DNA from 2 places in the Sphingomonas rhamnosi genome. Region 2 is predicted to be linked to the other one. Evidence: riboswitches for the same ligand, from Rfam matches in the RefSeq annotation. Region 2 holds a riboswitch; the other holds the start of a gene.

Region 1 (6,763 bases), on a different contig from region 2:
GGTTCGCCGTTCGCGCAAGCTCGACCGCAAGCGCGCCGAGCGCGACGGCGCACGGTAAGGGAACCGGCGGGTCGCATGCGCCCGCCGACCTTTTTGCCGGTGTCTGACACCGGCCGGACTGCCGCGTTTGCGGCGCCACGATATCGAGGCTTCCCATGTCGACCGTGACCGCCGTTCCGCTGCTGCCCGTCAAGCGCAGCTACCTCATCTATTTGTGGATCGGCATCGCGCTGCTGGTCGTGTCGGCGTTCGCGCTGGCGCGGCAGGGCGATGATCCGCTCGCGCGCAATGCTCGCGCCAAGGGTGTGATCACGACGCCGTCGGGTCTGCAGTACAAGGTGCTCGAAAAGGGCACCGGTACCGCCAAGCCGACCGATGCCGATGTCGCGCTGGTCGAATATGAGGGCAAGCTGCTCAACGGCACCACCTTCGACAAGTCGCAGCAGCCGACGCCGATGCCGGTCGCTGGCGTCGTCCCGGGGTTCAGCGAAGCGCTGAAGCTGATGCCCAAGGGCTCAAAGTACCGCGTCTGGATCAAGCCGTCGCTTGGTTACGGCGACAAGGCCACGGGCCCAATCCCGGCCAACTCGGCGCTGGTGTTCGACGTCAAGCTGCTCGACTTCCTGCCCGAGAGCGTCGTGCGGCAGATGCAGGCGCAGCAGGGTGCGGCCGGAATGCCCGGCGGTGCCGGTGTACCGGGCGGTGCGGGCGCACCGGGTGCGATGCCGCCGGGAGCCGGCGGCCGCTGATACGGCGCTGCGACGGGTAAAGATCGAGGGCGGGACGAAAGTCTCCGCCCTTTTTCTTTGGGCCGCGACTGCCCGGCGGACCGAGTGACCCGTGCCGCCATCCCTAATCGTCAACCGTTACCGCCACCCCCAATCCGTCACCCCAGCGAAGGCTGGGGTCTCTCAAGGTGAGGTTCCGTGCTGGCCTCACGAGATCCCAGCCTTCGCTGGGATGACGGATTGGGAACGGCAGCCGTTATCCTGACGAACGTCAGGACCTCTGGTTACGGGTGTCGCGCCGCGTAACCCGGGGGGCCGCGACAAGCCCGGAACCCCGGAATGTGCCTTACAACCCGAACCGCAACGTCGCGCGGATGTCCCGCCCGGCGAGCGGCGCGAAATCCTTCAGGAAGCTGGCGTGGCGCCGCGCGACCACGTCGAAGATATTGTTCGCGCTGAGCAACAGGCTGGTCTTGCTGTCCTTGCCGAACGGGCTGAACCCGATCGTCGCGTTGACCATCGTGTAGCCGTTGGTCTCGGTCTCGAACGCCGTCACGCGGTTCTGGTCGAACACGTGCTCGACCTCGAGCCGCGCGTTGGCGCGGTCGCCCTGCGCCTCGATGCCGCCCAGTACCCGCATCGGGGGAATGCGCGGAACGGGGCCCTCGTCGACGATGTTGGCGCGGACATAGTCACCCAGCGCGTCGGCGTTGATCACATATCCGCCGACCTGCGCGAGGCGGAGCGAGGCGTTGGCCTCGAACCCGTAATAGCGCGCGTCCGCTTGTTGCGACTGGAAACAGGGCAGATCGACGACGCGGCCCGATGGCGCGGCGGCGGCGTCGCAAACCGACGCGTCGACTTGGTTTTCCGAAATATAGTTCGAGAACCACGTGTAATAGGCCGACGCGTCCAGGCTGAAGCCATCGCCATGCGCGTGCAACGTCCCCTCCAGACCCCAGCTCTTTTCGAGCCGAAAATCGGGGCTGCCCAACTCATAGGCCTGGGTGCCCGCATGGGCACCGTTGGCGAACAGTTCCTCGGCCGACGGCGCACGCTCGGTCCGCGAGACGTTGAGGCCCAGGCGGATGCCGTCGGTCACGCCGTACGACCCGCCGATCGATCCCGACACCGCGTCGAACTGCCGATCGCCGCGGAAGAACCGCAGATCGTCGCCCGGGGTCCGTGCCGCCAGATCGGTATGCTCATAGCGCAATCCGCCCTCCAGCCGGATCGGCCCGCTGGCATATTGCTGCAGCGTGAACAGGCCGGTCTGGTTGGTTTCGTTCCGGGGCAGGAAGGCCTCATCGCCGACGACGTTGAAGATCCGGTTGAAATACTGGACGCCCGATGCGCCCTGCCAACCGCCGCGATCGGCCTGGACGAGTTCGAGCCGTCCTTCGAGCCCCTTGTTGTAGAAGGCGGTGCCGACCGAATTGTCTTCTTCCAGCTCGAAATGGCGATAGCTCGCCTGGCCGGCGCGGAAGCGGATGCGGTCGAGGAAACCGCCGCCGGTCTGCACTTCCCCGCGGATGTCGAAGCGGTTCTGGACGACGTCGAGCCGCGGCGCCTCCTGCTCCTGGCCGACCGCGGTCGCGTAGCGGACGGGAACGCCGTACAGGCTGTCGTAATGGCTGTAGGACACGCCGAGATTGCCGGTATCGGTGATGATCGCGGCGCCGACGCCCGCGGTCCAGGTTTCGCTCGCCGAATTGAGCAGCGTGTTGCGCAGGCCGGCATTGGCGGCGAAGTCGATCGGTTCGTCGGTATCCTGCGGGAGCCCGACCTGGCTGAGCGCGGCGGCGCGCGCCGGGGCGGAGAGCAGATAGCCCTTGCCGGTGCGCAGATCGTCGGACTTCAGATACGAACCATCGGCATGGAGCACGAGGTGCTCGCCGACCGCGACGTCGCCTACCATGCCGCCCGATCGCTCGTTCGCCGCGGACCCGTAATTGGCGATGCCGTTCACGCGGTAGCCGTTGGCGGGCACGGTGCGCGGGATACGCGTGTCGATGACGTTGACGACGCCGCCGACCGCGGACGATCCGAACAGCAGCGCCGACGGTCCGCGCAGCACCTCGATCCGCTCGGCGAGCAGCGGGTCGATGATCACCGCGTGATCGACGCTGGTGTTCGACACGTCGATCGATCCGATCCCGTCGGTCAGCACGCGCACACGATCACCCTGGAAACCGCGCAGGATCGGCCGCGAGGCGTTGGGCCCGAACGAGGTTGCCGACACGCCCGGCTGGCGCGCGAGCGTCTCGCCGATCGTCGGGCGCAGTTCGCGGGTCAGTTCGGCGCCGGTCAGCACCGACGTGCCCTGCAGCACATCGGCCTCGCTGCGCGACACGGGCGCGGTGACGATGATGTCCTGCGGCGGGGCGGGGGCGGGATTGGCGGGCACGGACTGCGCCAGCCCCGGGGTCGCGACCAGAATCGCAAGCATGCTGGCACCGAGAATCATCTTCATACGCCGAACTCCTGAATGTCGCGGCGCTGCTAGCGCTTAATGATACAACGTATCAAGCATGAAATCTCCACGTCGGCGTTTTGTGCCGGATGCGCCGGTTGTGCGCGCTGGGCACGGGTGGCACGCGGCGGCGGCGATATTGGGGGGAACGGGTATGCGCGAGCCATCGGCCCGCGGGCTGATCGTGTCGGCACCGCGATCGGGCGGCGGCAAGACGGTCGTGACGATAGGGTTGCAGCGTGCGCTGATCCGCCGTGGGTTCCGCGTCGGTGGCGCCAAGACCGGGCCGGATTACATCGACCCGGCGTTTCATGCCGCCGCGACCGGACGCGCGTCACGGAACCTGGACGGGTTCGCGATGACGCCCGCAACGATTGCGGCGCTGGTCGTCGACCTCGCCGATGACGTCGACCTGATCGTCGCCGAAGGCGCGATGGGCTTGTACGACGGTCTCCCGCACGGTGCCGCGACCGGTGCGACCGCGGACATCGCCCGCTCGCTCGACTGGCCCGTCTTGCTGGTGCTCGACGCGGCGGCAGCAGCACAGACCGTGGCGGCGGTCGCGCACGGCTTGGCGCGCTTTCCGGGGGCGCCGGCCATCATGGGCGCGGTCATCAACCGGTGCGCCAGCCCGCGCCACCGGCGGATGATCGAGGCCGGGTTCGCGCGGATCGGGATGCCGTTGTTCGGCTTTCTGCCGACCGATCCGCGGATGACGCTGCCGTCGCGACATTTGGGCCTGGTGCAGGCTGGCGAGACGGCGGATCTGGAGACGCGTATCGAGGCGATGGCAGACTGCGTCGACGAGCATCTCGATCTGGAGTCGATCATTGCGGCGAGCGGCGGCGTAAAAGCAGTGGCGGCAGAGGTGCGCCTGGCAGGGACGAGGTTCCGCCCGCCGGGTCAGCGGATCGCCATCGCGCGCGATGCCGCCTTCGCGTTTCTGTATCCGCACCTGCTCGACGGCTGGCGACGCGCCGGCGCCGAGATCGCATGGTTTTCACCGCTGGCCGACGAGGCGCCAGCGGACGACGCCGATGCGTGCTGGCTTCCCGGCGGCTATCCCGAACTCCATGCCGGGACGCTGGCAGGCAACGCAGGGTTCCTGCGTGGACTGCGGGCGTTCGCGCGGACGCGACCGGTACACGGCGAATGCGGTGGCTATATGGTGCTCGGGCAGACGCTGCGCGATGCCGATGGCGTCGTCCACGCCATGGCCGGGCTGCTGCCAGTGGACACCAGCTTCGCCGACCGGCGGTTGACGCTCGGCTATCGCCGCGTGACGTGGCGCGAAGCGACCGCGTTCTCCGACGCTGGCGAGACGCGTCGCGGGCACGAATTCCATTATGCCACCATCACCGGCGGTGCGCCCGCCAATCTCGCGGAAATCACCGACGGCGAGGGCGCGGTCCTGCCCGTCGCGGGGCACCGCGAAGGACAGATAACGGGGTCGTTCTTTCACCTGATCGCCTGATCCGACCCCGGATTGACGCGGTGGCCGGCCCGCCGTAGCACGGGGATCGCGTCAGGTTCCCCAGCGATGGGGATGAAAAGGGAACGGGAAAACCCCGGCTGCCCCTGCAACTGTAAGCGGCGAGTCGCCATGCCACATGCCATTGGGATTTCGGTCCTGAGAAGGCGGCACGATCGACATTGACCCGCTAGCCAGGAGACCTGCCCGACGCGGTCGTCTTTCGTCCGGCCAGGGTGCGCCGAACGGACGGGGAAAACCCGCGTGACGACATCGCCGACCTGCGCTTCGCAGGGGTCGGAGGTGTGCGCCTCTTCCCCCTTCGTGGCTCGGGTCCCGAAGTCATGAAGGGGTTGATCGTGAAGACATTGTTACTCGCCGGATTATGCACCGGCCTGCTGGCGCCAATATCGGCGTTTGCCCAGGAAGCCTCCAGACCCGACGCCGCCGCCGACAGCGACGCCGGCATGATCGTCGTCACCGCGACACGTACACCGACCGCGCTCGATCGGGTCGCCGCGTCGGTCACCGTGCTCGACAAGGTGGCGATCGATCGCAATCAGGATCTGAGCGTCGCCGACCTGCTGCTCCGCACGCCCGGCGTCAGCCTGTCGCGCAACGGCGGGTACGGCACCAACACGAGCTTGCGCATTCGCGGCGCCGAGACCGACCAGACCGTCGTGGTGATCGACGGGGTCAAGCTCAACGACCCGTCGTCGGCGGGCGGCGGCTATAACTTCGCGAACCTGCTGGTGGGGGATGCGAGCCGGATCGAGGTGCTGCGTGGGCCGCAATCGATCCTGTGGGGCAGCCAGGCGATCGGCGGCGTCGTCAACATCGTCACGCCGCTGCCGACCCGCGATCTGGAAGGCAGCTTCGACGTCGAGGCGGGATCGCGCGAGACGGTCAGCGCCCGCGCCGGTCTCGGTGGCCGCACCGGACCGCTCGCCTGGCGGATCGGCGGGCAGACCTTCACCACCGATGGCGTCTCGGCGATCGCGCCGGCGTTCGGGGGCAAGGAGCATGACGGCTACACCAACCGCTCCGTCACGGGCCGCGCGGTGCTCGACATCGCGCAGGGGCTCACAGCGGACGTCCGCGGCTATTATTCCGACGGTCGTGCTGATCTCGATTCGACCAGCGGAGACACCGCCGACTATACGCTCAACCGCGAATTCGTCGGCTATGCCGGACTGAACCTCGACCTGTTCGACGCGCGCCTGCGCAACCGGGTGGCCTATGGCTACACCGACACCGACCGCGACAATTACGGGCCGGCGCGCGCGCGACAGAAGTCGTTCGATTCCGCCGGTCGCAACGAGCGGATCGAGTATCAGGGCAGCCTTGCGATCGCCAAGGGCTGGGATGCTACTTTCGGCGTCGAGAACGAACGCTCGCGCTTCCGCAGCGTGTCGCCGTCCGCCTCGCTGGCGGTACCGATCCCTGCGGCCTCGCGCGGCAAGGCCGAGATCACGGGGGTATATGGCCAGCTCAGCGGGACGATCGTCGACGGCCTGACGTTGACCGGCGGAATCCGCAACGACGACCACAGCCGGTTCGGGTCGAAGACGCTGGTGTCGGGCGGGGGCGTCTGGGTGCTGCCGACCGGCACCGTGCTCCGCGCCAACTACAGCGAGGGGTTCAAGGCGCCCACGCTGTACCAGCTCTTTTCCGAATACGGGAACCAGGCGCTGGCACCGGAGCGCGCGCATGGTTGGGAAGCGGGGGCCGAGCAACGGTTCCTGGACGGCGCCGTCGCGTTCGGCGGCACCTATTTCGAGCGGCGGACCGGCGACCAGATCGTATTTTCAGGCTGCCCGGCGCGGCCTACACAAGCGGCGAACCCGCTTTGCTTCCAGCCCGGCACGACGGTCGCGCGATCGGGCTACTACCAGAACATCGCGCGGGCGTTCGCGCGCGGTATCGAGGCGGTCGGGCGCGTGGCAATCGGCAGTCGCGTCAGCGCCGACGCCAATTACAGCTGGACGGTATCGGAGGATCGCTCGGCCGGCGCGACCTATGGCAACTGGCTGCCGCGCCGTCCGCGCCATAGCGCGAATGCATCGGCGACCTACACGCTGCCCGGGGGCG
Region 2 (6,763 bases):
CGCCCCGCTCAGACCCAGCATCGCGCCGATCAGCAACCCCAGCACCGCGCGCGGCAACCGCAATTGCCACAGGATCGCGCGCACGATCGGGTCACCCTGACCGGTCACCGCCTGCCACAACGCGGTCGGCGACAATTTGGCGGGACCGAGCAGCAGTGAGGCGAACCCGGAGAGTAGCAACACCGTCACCAGCAGCGGAAACATCCAGGCAGCATTGCGCGCGGGGGCGGATTTCGGCACGGCTAGGGCGTCCGGATCTGTCGGGCCCGTCACGGGCATGTCCCGGGCGCAGTGCGGATCGATAGCGGCGTTGACGGAGGAAACATAGTGCGGGGCAGGTGTCTGATCGGCGTGGCGGCGCTCGCGCTGCTCGGGGCGGCGCCGCCCCCCCCGCGTCCGCCCGTGATGCCCAAGCGCGTGGTGTCGCTCAACATGTGCGCCGACCAATTGCTGGTCGCGCTCGCCGACCCCGGCCAGATCGCCGCGCTGACCGAATGGGCGCGCGATCCGGAGCTGTCGTCGGTCGCGGTCCGTGCCCGCGCCTTCCCGTTCACGCACCGCAGCGCGGAGGAGGTCATGGCGCTGCGCCCCGATCTCGTCATCGGCGCGCCGTTCCGGACCAGCGCGGTGCTCGCGCCGCTGAAGGCGCGCGGTGTCAGGATGGTCGCGCTGCCGTGGGGCGACGGCGTACCGGGGATCGAGCAGGCGATCACGACGGTCGCCGATGCGGTCGGCCATCCCGATCGCGGGCGCCGGCTGATCGCGAAAATGCGCCGCGATCTGGCCGCGGTCGGCCCGCTGCCGGGGCGCCGGCGGGTCGCCGCCTATTACCAGCGCAGCGGCTATCTGACGGGATCGGGCACGCTAACCGACGACATGTTGCGCCGCGTGGGACTAGTGAACCTGGCGGCGAAGCTCGGCCGGCCGGCGCTGTCGACGCTATCGTTGGAGGAAATGGCATTGGCGCGTCCCGCCTTTCTGGTGATGGATACGGGCGTGCAGACCGGGTCGGATCGCGGGACCGCGGCGCTGCACCATCCGGTGCTCGATGCCGCGGTGCCCGCATCCCGCCACCTCTATATCCCGCAGGCGCTGACGGTCTGCGGCACGCCCGACTTCCCACGCGCGGTGGCGATGCTGGCGGCGCAGGTGCGCGCGGCGGACCGGGCGCGGTAGGTCAATATTCGATCCCCGCCTGCGCCTTGACGCCCTGTTCGCGGAACGGGTGCTTCACCAGCGTCATCTCGGTGACCAGATCCGCGATGTCGATCAGCGCTTGCGGCGCATTGCGGCCGGTGACGATGACATGCTTGTCGGCCGGCTTGGCGGCGAGCACCGCCAGCACCTCGTCGAGCGGCAGATAGTCGTAGCGCAGCACGATGTTGAGCTCGTCCGCCACCACCATCTTGTAGGCGGGATCGGCGATCATCCGCTTGACCTCGTCCCAGCCTTCGCCCGCCACCGCGATATCGCGCGCGCGGTCCTGCGTGTCCCAGGTGAAGCCTTCGCCCATCGGCTTGAACTCGACCAGATCGGGGAAGCGGTCGAACACCGGCTTCTCCCCCGTAGCCCACGCGCCCTTGACGAACTGGACCACCCCGACGCGCATGCCGTGGCCGATCGCGCGGACCACCATGCCGAGCGCCGCCGAGGTCTTGCCCTTGCCAGTGCCGGTATGGACGATCAGCAGGCCCTTTTCCTGCGTCTTGCCTGCGACGATGCGGTCGTGCGCGACCTTCATCTTCGCCATCTTCGCGTTGTGTTCTTCGTCGGTCCGTATCGCCATCACTCTGCTCCCGTTTCAGAAGTTCGCCCGGATGCCGCCATAGGCAGCCCGGCCCGGCGTCGCGAAGCTGAACACCTCCTCATACTGCTCGTTGGCGAGGTTCTCGATCCGCCCGAACACCGACAGGCGGTCGCTCAGCCGATAGTCGGCGTTGAGGTTGACCAGCACATATTCCTGCAGCGACACGCGTACCGGCAAATAGCTGGGATCGGTATAGGCGACGTCGTCCTGGCGCCCGTTGTACCGCACCGTCAGCGTGCCCGAGAACCGCTTGTCCGCGCTGAACACCGTCGTGTTGACGCTGGCGATATGCTTCGGCCGCCGCACCTCGACCGTGCCGTCCTCGCGCGCGTGCAGATAGGTATAGGCGAGATCGAAGCGCAGCTGGTCGATCGGCCGCGCCGAGGCGAACACCTCGACGCCGTGCTGGCGCGACAGCGTGTCGCGGTTGGCGGGCGTCGCGACATAGTCGGGCGCGGGATAGTCGGTATAGACTTCGTTCTCGAGCTTGCTGTCGAAATAGGTCGCGCCGATCGTCGCACGGCCGCCCGCAATCTCCTGATCGAGCCCGGCTTCCCACCCCTTGGACTTTTCGGGCTTCAGGTTCGGGTTGCCGATATAGCGGCCGTCGGAATAGCCGTAGAGCTCGAAATAGCCCGGGTTCTTGACGCCGGTACCGTACGCGCCGCGCGCGCGCAGGCCGAACGGCAGGCGGTATCCGGCCTGCAGCCGATAGGTGGTGGTGTCGTCGAACCGGTTGTTCTCGTCGCGCCGCACGGAGGCGCCGACGGTCAGCGCGTCGATCGTGCCTTCATATTGCCCGACGAACCCCCAATTCTCGGTCGAGCGGCGACCTTGGAACGCGAAATCGGACGGCGTGGTGTTGCGGAACTGCTCGCGTTCGAAATCGACCGCGCCGGTGATCCGGCTGACGAGGCGACCGGTGTCGAGCCGATAGCTGCTCTCGAACGACCCCTTGTAGCGCTGCCCCGTGTCGCCGAAGTCGAGCCCGGCATCGGTGTAGCTCTTGCGCGTCGTGTCCGCGAACTGCCCGGTCAGCGCGTTGGTCCAGTGGCCGTCGGCCAGCGTCAGGTCCGCGCGCACCAAACCGTAGAATGCGTCGTTGCGGTAATGCACCCCCGGGCTGTCGACGGTGTAGCCGAACAGCGGACCGTCGAGCGCGGTATTGTTGCTCAGCGCGTCGGTATAGCTGTAGCGGCCGACGCCGGTCAGCTTGAACATGGCGGACGGCGTCCAGCTCGCCTTGGCGCTGGCGCCGATGCTGGTCGACCCGACATCGCGCGTGCCGCCGCGCGCGGTCGGCGTCCCGTCGGCGCGGTACAGCGAACTCGACAGCGCGTAGTCGATCGTGTCGCTGGCGCCCGCCACGCGCGCGCTGCCCGATGCGGTGCCGAACGATCCGCCCTCGGCGCGCACGCTGCTGCCCGGCGCCTCGCGACCGGTCAGCGTGATGTACTGGATCACGCCGCCGATCGCGTCGGAGCCGTACAATGCGGACTGCTGTCCGCGCAGCACCTCGACCTTGGCGGCCTGGTCGGCGATCAGCGTGCCGAAATCGAATTCGCCCTGATAGGGGTCGGACGCCTCGATGCCGTCGATCAGCACGAGCACATGGTTGCTCTCGCTGCCGCGGATCCGGACCTGGGTCAGCCCGCCGACCCCGCCGACGCGGTTGACCGCGACACCGGGCACGTTGCGCAGCACGTCCGACAGGATCCGCGTCTGGCGCAGTTGCAGCGTTTCGTCGTCGATCACCGTGATCGACGCGGGCAGGTCGCGGATCTGCGTGCCGTCGCCCGATCGCGAGGCGGTGACGACGATCACATTGCCCTCCGCGTCGCGGGTCGGAAGCGTCGGATCGCTCTGCGCGAGCGCAGGCGTGGCGGCGGCGCCGAACACCATCGGTGCCAGCAGCGAAATGAAAACGGTCTTCATGAATAGTCCCCCCGCGTCGTCCGGACGATGCGACTGGGGCCATTCTCGCAAGCGCGAACACCGGGATCGACCCAGCCGAACGGACGCGAACGTCCGGCTGCACCGCCTCCCGCCTGCGGCCCCGGCCGCACTGCTCGTCGCTCGAACGGAAAACTATCCGTGCCCTGGCCATCCCCTGGACCACAGCATGAGCGACAGCGCCGGCAGGTCTCCTGGCTCACGGGTCGATGCTCGACAGGCGCCTTCCCAGGTCGGTGGACCCAGTGGCTGTCCGGTGTGATCACCGGACGTGCCCGTCTCGCTATCCGCTTACAGTTGCAGGGACAGCCGCGGCTTTGGACGGGAACCCCGTCCGCACCGCATTCCGCAATTAAGCCCCTTGCGGGGCACCGGCGCAATCATTCGGACCGCGGCCTGGGCCACGATCCGAGCGCCCGCAGTACGGCAAAGATGCTGCGTGGCCAATCCCGTTTCGCGCCGACGCTTGGAGGATGCGCTGGACCTTGGCCTTCCGCCGGAGCGTTCCCTTATTGCGGTGAGGCCGGGTACGCGCCCAGTTCGCTGCTGATCGCGCGCGCCGCCTCGGCGACGTGCGGCTGGATCTGCAGCATCGTCGCGTCGTCGAGATATTGCGCGGCGGCGGCGACGTTGATCGCGCCGATGATCTGCCCGGTCGCGTTGCGCACCGGCGCGCAGACCGAGTTGATGTGGTCGGGCGCCGACCCGATCTGGAGCAGCACGCCGGCCTCGCGCACCCGCGCCAGCTGGTCCTCCAACCCCGCCTGGCGGTAGCGCGGGTCTACCAGCTTGACGATCTTCGCCGCGGCGGCCGGCGCGTCGTCGGACATCAGCGTCTTGCCCAGCCCGGTTTCGGGCAGCAGCCGACGCGTCCCCGGCTGGGTCGTCACCGCGAGCCGCTCGGTGCCTGCCGCGCGCAGCAGATGGACCGAGTAATTGCCCTCGCGGCGCGCCAGGAACGCGCTGAGCCCGGTCTGTATCGCAAGCGCATCGAGGTGCGGTTTGGCGATGGTCACGATGTCGGTATAGGCCGCCGTCGAATGCCCCAGCTGCAGCAGCTTGCTGCCCCCGCGCAAACGCCCGTCGCTGGCCAAAGTCAGGTAATTGCGCGCGGTCAGCGCCGCCACCAGCCGATAGACCACGCCGCGGTTCATCCCCGACTGGCGGATCAGCTCCAGGATCGGCATCGGATCATGCGTGACGCGTTCGAGCAGGTCGAGCCCGCGTTCCAGAGTCTGCGCGCCCAGCACCGCCTTCGTCCCGCCGGTCTCGTCGGTGTCCGAAACCTGCTTGATGCTGTCACCGGTCATGCTGCTATCCTCATCATGCCGCACGGTGATGCGCGGTCGTTCGGCTTGGCGCGTATCGCGCTTTGCCCGACCGCAAAAGGGCTGTTTGCCAATCGACGAAACCGATGTGGTTGAAAGCCGGATACGCAATCGCGGCCGCCGGGTGTATGACGCCTGTTACCGCCGGCGAAAGGCCGGGGCAGAGAGGAGCTGAAGCATGGCAGACGGTATGAAGAGCGCGATCGATGACGGCACCGCCGCGGCCGAGGAGGTCGGCGACGCGATCCGCAACGGCGCAGCGAAGGCGCGCGAAGCCTTTTCCGAACGCATCGCCGACCCCGCCGCGCGTGCGGCCGAGGCGATGAAGGCGTCCGGCGAACAGGTCGCAAAGGGTGGTTCGGCGATCGGCATCACGATGATCGAACAGGCGGAAAAGAATGCGCGCGAGGCGTTCGCGGCGATGCGCGCCGCGGCGGAAGCGAAAGACCTGTCCGACGTCCTCAAGATCCAGGGCGACTATCTGCGTCAGCAGGGCGAGCGCAGCATGGCGCAGGCGCGTCAGATCAGCGAACTGATCATGCAGTTCGGCAAGGACGCAGTCGCGCCGCTGACGCGCGATCGGCCCTGACGCGCGTGCGTCCGGCGCACCGTTCGCGCTAGCCTAGTCGCGGGCGACGGATCGGTGTAGCCGGGGCCAACCGGGTCGAGGTCGCGCGCGATCTCGACCCGAAACCCCTAGCGCAGGAGCGACCGTCATTCCCCGCAAACCCAATTATGATTTCGAGCGCCGCGAGCGCGAAAAGACCAAGGCGGCCGAGTCCGCAAAGAAGGCGCTCGCCAAGGCCGACAAGCGCGCGGCGGAGCATGGCTCGCCCGATGCGGACCCGTCGGGCGAGCCCGAGGTCGGCTGATGCTGTGATGGAACCGTTCAGTCCCGATCTGGCCCAGCTCGGGTGGAGACCCTGGTTCAGCGAGCAGGTTTCGGCCGAGCAGGACCATGACTGCCTGCCCGTCCGCGTGATGTCGGTCCATCGCGGACGGGTGACCGTCTCGGGCGACGGCTTCACGGACTCGATCGCGTCGAGCCTCCCGGTGCCGGGCGGCGCGGAGGATCGCCCCACCGTCGGCGACTGGCTGCTGATCGACCGCGACAGCCGAAGCCTCGTGCGCATTCTCGATCGCAGCAGCCTGTTCAAAAGGCCTGCGCCCGGCGATGATCGCCGGACCCAGCTTCTCGCCGCGAACGTCGACACGCTGTTCGTCGTCACGTCCTGCGATCAGGATTTCAACGTAGCGCGCATCGAACGCTATCTGGTGCTCGCGCGCGAGGTCGGCGTTCGTCCGGTGCTCGTCCTGACGAAGGCCGACCTGACGCCCACGCCCGAACGCTTCGTCGACGCGGCGCGCGCGCTGCAGTCCGGGTTGCGCGTCGAACTCGTCGACGGTCGCGATCCGACGCTCGCCGCCCGGCTTGCCGGCTATTGCGGCGTCGGGGAGACCGTCGCGCTGGTCGGATCGTCCGGCGTCGGCAAGTCCACTTTGGTCAACACGCTGACCGGATCGGACAGCATCGCTACCCAGGCGGTCCGTGCCGATGACGGCAAGGGCCGTCACACGACCACCGTCCGCGAAATGCATCGCCTCGCGATCGGGGCGGGCAGGGGCGGCTGGCTCGTCGACACGCCCGGGATACGCGAGCTCCAGATGTCTGAAG

What was found. A riboswitch is a leader RNA that binds a small molecule or an ion and turns the genes downstream of it on or off. The one in region 2 is predicted to bind cobalamin.
Region 1: linked by a shared signal. The riboswitch ahead of U1701_RS15550 (TonB-dependent receptor plug domain-containing protein) and the one ahead of U1701_RS12135 (TonB-dependent receptor plug domain-containing protein) in region 2 are both predicted to bind cobalamin.

The regions. Positions count from the first base shown of each region.
Region 1 covers NZ_JAXOJJ010000008.1:14,933-21,695, reverse strand. Annotated here, with positions in the region: gene rpsU (30S ribosomal protein S21) at 1-58, shown strand, start outside; gene U1701_RS15565 (FKBP-type peptidyl-prolyl cis-trans isomerase) at 156-749, shown strand; gene U1701_RS15560 (TonB-dependent receptor) at 1,075-3,201, opposite strand; gene U1701_RS15555 (cobyrinic acid a,c-diamide synthase CobB) at 3,356-4,675, shown strand; cobalamin riboswitch at 4,712-4,897, shown strand; gene U1701_RS15550 (TonB-dependent receptor plug domain-containing protein) at 5,017-6,763, shown strand, end outside.
Region 2 covers NZ_JAXOJJ010000005.1:120,056-126,818, forward strand. Annotated here, with positions in the region: gene U1701_RS12120 (FecCD family ABC transporter permease) at 1-204, opposite strand, end outside; gene U1701_RS12125 (ABC transporter substrate-binding protein) at 328-1,176, shown strand; gene cobO (cob(I)yrinic acid a,c-diamide adenosyltransferase) at 1,178-1,786, opposite strand; gene U1701_RS12135 (TonB-dependent receptor plug domain-containing protein) at 1,802-3,742, opposite strand; cobalamin riboswitch at 3,928-4,151, opposite strand; gene U1701_RS12140 (IclR family transcriptional regulator) at 4,270-5,070, opposite strand; gene U1701_RS12145 (phasin family protein) at 5,267-5,677, shown strand; gene rsgA (ribosome small subunit-dependent GTPase A) at 5,968-6,763, shown strand, end outside.